Regions from separate parts of the Streptomyces sp. NBC_00557 genome, predicted to be linked through region 1. Evidence: riboswitches for the same ligand, from Rfam matches in the RefSeq annotation. Region 1 holds a riboswitch; the other holds the start of a gene.
What was found. A riboswitch is a leader RNA that binds a small molecule or an ion and turns the genes downstream of it on or off. The one in region 1 is predicted to bind glycine.
Positions count from the first base shown of each region.

Region 2: it holds a riboswitch for glycine, as region 1 does, so the genes downstream of both, gcvP (aminomethyl-transferring glycine dehydrogenase) here and gcvT (glycine cleavage system aminomethyltransferase GcvT) in region 1, are expected to answer to the same signal.

Region 1 covers NZ_CP107796.1:2,564,523-2,566,975, reverse strand. The annotation lists gene gcvH (glycine cleavage system protein GcvH) at 1-304, opposite strand, end outside; gene gcvT (glycine cleavage system aminomethyltransferase GcvT) at 413-1,531, opposite strand; glycine riboswitch at 1,576-1,690, opposite strand; glycine riboswitch at 1,691-1,790, opposite strand; gene OG956_RS10555 (AAA family ATPase) at 1,953-2,453, shown strand, end outside.
Region 2 covers NZ_CP107796.1:6,991,341-6,993,793, forward strand. The annotation lists gene OG956_RS30830 (DNA polymerase IV) at 1-508, shown strand, start outside; gene OG956_RS30835 (PRC-barrel domain-containing protein) at 430-801, opposite strand; glycine riboswitch at 921-1,015, shown strand; gene gcvP (aminomethyl-transferring glycine dehydrogenase) at 1,192-2,453, shown strand, end outside.

The DNA.
Region 1 (2,453 bases):
ACAGCCAGCCGCCCTCGAAGGGGGCCGAGTTCACCAGCGACGGGTCGTTGACGACGTCCTCGTTGATCTCGACGACCTCACCGGTGACCGGCGAGTACAGGTCGGAGACCGACTTGGTGGACTCCAGCTCGCCGCAGGTCTCGCCCGCGGACACCGTGGAGCCGACCTCGGGGAGCTGGGCGTAGACGACGTCGCCGAGCGCGTTCGCCGCGAACTCGGTGATGCCGACCGTCGACACGCCGTCCTCGGCGGGCGACAGCCACTCGTGCTCCTTGCTGTAGCGCAGCTGCTGGGGGTTGCTCATGGCCTGAATTCTCCTGTACGCGCGGGAGTGATGATGAAGGGGGGACTGCTGGAGCCGCTGTGGGCGGCGGTGACGTGCGCGGGGTCACACAGTGGCCGCGCCCGGTGTCTACTTCTGGCGCTTGTAGAACGGCAGCGCCACGACCTCGTACGGCTCGTGGCTGCCGCGGATGTCCACGCCGACGCCCTCGGTGCCCGGCGCCGCGTGCGCCGCGTCGACGTACGCCATGGCGATCGGCTTGCCCAGGGTGGGGGAGGGGGCGCCGGAGGTGACCTCGCCGATCACCTCGCCGCCGGCGACGACGGCGTACCCGGCGCGCGGGACGCGGCGGCCCTGGGCGACCAGGCCGACGAGGACCCGTGGCGGGTTCTGCTCAGCCCTGGCCGCGGCCTCCCGGAGCGCCTCGCGCCCCACGAAGTCGCCCTCCTTGTCGAACTTCACCACGCGGCCGAGCCCGGCGTCGAAGGGGGTCAGCTCGGTGGTCAGCTCGTGCCCGTACAGCGGCATGCCCGCCTCCAGGCGCAGGGTGTCCCGGCAGGACAGGCCGCAGGGGACGAGGCCGGCGCCCTCGCCGGCCTTGGTCAGCGCCTGCCACAGCTCGACGGCGTGCTCGGGCTTCACGAACAGCTCGAAGCCGTCCTCGCCGGTGTAGCCGGTGCGGGCGATCAGGGCCGGGACGCCGGCGACGGTGCCGGGCAGGCCGGCGTAGTACTTCAGGCCGTCGAGGTCGGCGTCGGTGAGGGACTTCAGGATGCCGGGGGACTCGGGGCCCTGGACGGCGATCAGCGCGTAGGCGTCCCGGTCGTCGCGGACCTCGGCGTCGAAGCCGGCGGCGCGCTCGGTGAGGGCGTCCAGCACGACCTGGGCGTTGGAGGCGTTGGCGACGACCATGTACTCGGTCTCGGCGAGCCGGTAGACGATCAGGTCGTCCAGGATGCCGCCGTCGGCCCGGCAGATCATGGTGTAGCGGGCGCGGCCCACGCCGACGGAGGCGATGTTGCCGACCAGGGCGTGGTTCAGGAACGCGGCGGCCTGGGCGCCGGTGACGGTGATCTCGCCCATGTGGGAGAGGTCGAACAGACCCGCCTTCGTCCGCACGGCGATGTGCTCGTCGCGCTCGGAGCCGTAGCGCAGCGGCATGTCCCAGCCGGCGAAGTCGGTCATCGTCGCACCGAGCGCGCGATGCACGGCATCGAGCGCGGTGTGGCGGAGTTCAGTGCTGCTCATCGGTCGGTCGTCTCCCAGGGCAAAGCAGAACGGGCGAGGAACGTTCCTCCCCATCTGTCATCGGAACCTGAGAGGTTCGCCGGAACCGCCACGGGGGCGATCACGGCTTGCACCTTGGGTGGAGCCACTGGCGTAGAGCGGCCCGCTTTTCAGATGTGCCTCGCCCGCGCGGTAACGGGGCCTGAGAGATTCAAGGGAGGGACTTGCTCCTTCGGCGCCCCGGCATCGGTGCTGCCAGGGACTCTCCCGCGCGGATTCAAGCGGCCGGTATGCAGTTGGCGGCCACATCATCGCACGCCGAGCGGGCTTTTGTAACCGACCTGTGGCAGGCCACGGACGACGCCGACGACATCGCCCATTACCTTCCCTTTACGCACTGCGGGCAGGAAGATTACCGGACCGACAGGGGAGGACGATCACTGTGAACAGGACCCCGGTGTACGCCACCGCCACCACCGGCATCACTGTGCCGAGGCAGCGCCCCGCCCCGGCCCCCGTCGTCCGCGACCTGCGCGACCGCGCCGGCCACGGCCCGCGCACCCTGCGCTTCGGACCCCGCGACCTGGTCGTGATCACCGGCCTGCCCGGCAGCGGCAAGTCCACTCTGATGCGGCGCGCGGTCACCGGCCCCCGCGTCGACTCCCAGGACACCCGTGACCGCTGGGACGCCCGCACCCCCCGTCTCCTGCCGTACGCCCTCTACCGCCCGCTGGTCCGCCTCGCCCACTACGCGGGCCTGCGCCGCGCGCTGCGCACCGGCGAGGGCGTCGTCGTGCACGACTGCGGCACCCAGCCCTGGGTGCGCCGCTGGCTCGCCCGCGAGGCCCGCCGCCGCGGCGCCGCCCTCCACCTGCTGCTGCTCGACGTGGCCCCCGAGACCGCCCGCGAGGGCCAGCGCGAGCGCGGCCGGGGCGTCTCCGCG
Region 2 (2,453 bases), 4.4 Mb from region 1:
GTCGGAGACGCTGCGGGGGCCGACCGACGATCCGGCGGTGGTGCGGGAGGCGGCCGCGCGGCTGCTGGACTCCGTGGACACCACGGGCGGGGTACGGCTGCTCGGTGTGGGCGTCTCCGGGCTCGCCGACTACACCCAGGAGGACCTGTTCGCCCAGGCCATGCCCGCGCGGGCGGAGGAGACGCCGGAGGAGACGGGGGCCGAGGTGACGGCGGAGCGGCCGGAGCCGGAGGAGCGGTCGTGGCGGGCCGGTCAGGACGTCAGGCACGCGGAGTACGGGCACGGGTGGGTGCAGGGGAGCGGGCTGGGCCGGGTGACCGTGCGGTTCGAGACGCCGCAGTCCCCTCCGGGGCGGGTGCGGACGTTCTCCGTCGACGATCCCGCGCTGGAGTCCGCCGATCCGTTGCCGCTGGTTCCGGATCTCGCCCTTCAGGTCTCCTCCGAGCCCGCCAGTCTGCCGAAGTCGTGGTCCGGGACCGAGGGGGGTGAGACCACGTCGAGGCCGTAGTGGTGGTAGAGCTGGAGTTCCTGTTCGGGGGAGAGGTGGCGGCCCACGCCGAAGTCGGGGGCGTTCTTGATCAGGGCGCGGTCGAAGGGGACGTGGAGGGAGCCGTCTATCAGTTCGCTCGGTTCCAGGGGGACGAAGGCGTCGCGGGAGAACAGTCCTGTCCGTATGGCCGCCCATTCGGGGACGCCGGTCGCGTCGTCGAGGTACACCTCGTCGATCGTGCCGATCTTGGCGCCGTTGCGGTCGAACGCCTTGCGGCCGATCAGGTTGCGCGGATCGATCTCGGTCTGCACGGTCCGTCTCCCTCCACTTGGTCGCAACTCATCCGTAAGCACTACAAAAGAGCACATTCAGTCGGGCGGCCACTCGAGGGCCCCGGCGTTGACCTCGCTGGTAGGCTGACAGCGGCTGCTGACCCCGTGCGGGAGAGTCCTCCGACCACCTCGGAGGCGCCGAAGGAGCAAATCCTCCCCGGAATCTCTCAGGCTCACGTACCGCACGGACGAGGTCACTCTGGAAAGCAGGGCGGGTGCCGACGGCACCGGCTCTCACCGACGGTGAAAACCGGGTGCCCTCGGGCGACCCGGTGAAGCTCTCAGGTTGAGATGACAGAGGGGGAGGCCGTCCGGGCACCCGTGCAGTGGTGCCCCTCGAAGGTCGCGTCAGACCAGGAGGCCTCCGCAATGACCGCCCACCGCATCCCGCTCTCGGAGCTCGAAGCGGGCATCCCGTTCGAGCAGCGCCACATCGGGCCCGACCAGGAGGCGCGGGCGAAGATGCTCGCGCACGTCGGCTACGGCTCGCTGGACGAGCTGACCGCCGCGGCGGTGCCCGATGTGATCAAGAACGCCGACGCCCTCGACCTGCCCGGCGCCCGCACCGAGGCCGAGGTGCTCGCCGAGCTGCGCGCGCTCGCCGACCGCAACCAGGTCCTCGACTCCATGATCGGCCTGGGCTACTACGGGACGTTCACGCCGCCCGTCATCCTGCGCAACGTCATGGAGAACCCGGCCTGGTACACGGCCTACACCCCGTACCAGCCGGAGATCTCCCAGGGCCGGCTCGAAGCGCTGCTGAACTTCCAGACGATGGTCGCCGACCTCACCGGCCTGCCCACCTCCGGCGCCTCCCTCCTGGACGAGGGCACCGCCGCCGCCGAGGCCATGGCGCTCTCCCGCCGCATGGGCCGGAACAAGAAGGGCCTCTTCCTGGTCGACGCGGACGCGCTGCCGCAGACCATCGCCGTCATCCAGACCCGCGCGGAGCCCACCGGCGTCGAGGTCGTCGTCGCCGACCTCTCCGAGGGCATCCCGGCCGAGGTCGCCGAGCGTGAGATCAACGGCGTGCTGATCCAGTACCCGGGCGCCTCCGGCGCCGTACGGGACATCAAGCCGGTCATCGACCAGGCGCACGAGCTGGGCGCCCTGGTCACGGTCGCCGCCGACCTGCTCGCGCTGACCCTGCTCACCTCTCCGGGTGAGCTGGGCGCCGACATCGCCGTCGGCACCACCCAGCGCTTCGGTGTGCCGATGGGCTTCGGCGGTCCGCACGCCGGCTACATGGCCGTGCACGAGAAGTTCGCGCGCAGCCTGCCCGGCCGGCTCGTGGGCGTCTCCGTCGACGCCGACGGCAACAAGGCCTACCGCCTCGCCCTGCAGACCCGCGAGCAGCACATCCGCCGCGAGAAGGCCACCAGCAACATCTGCACCGCCCAGGTGCTGCTCGCCGTGATGGCCGGCATGTACGCCGTCTACCACGGCCCGGAGGGCCTGAAGACCATCGCCCGCCGCACCCACCGGTACGCCACCCTCCTCGCCGAGGGCCTGAAGGCCGGTGGCGTGGAGATCGTGCACCGCGCGTTCTTCGACACCGTCACCGCGCGCGTGCCCGGCAAGGCCGCCCAGGTCGTCGCCGCGGCCCGGGACAACGGCGTCAACCTGCACCT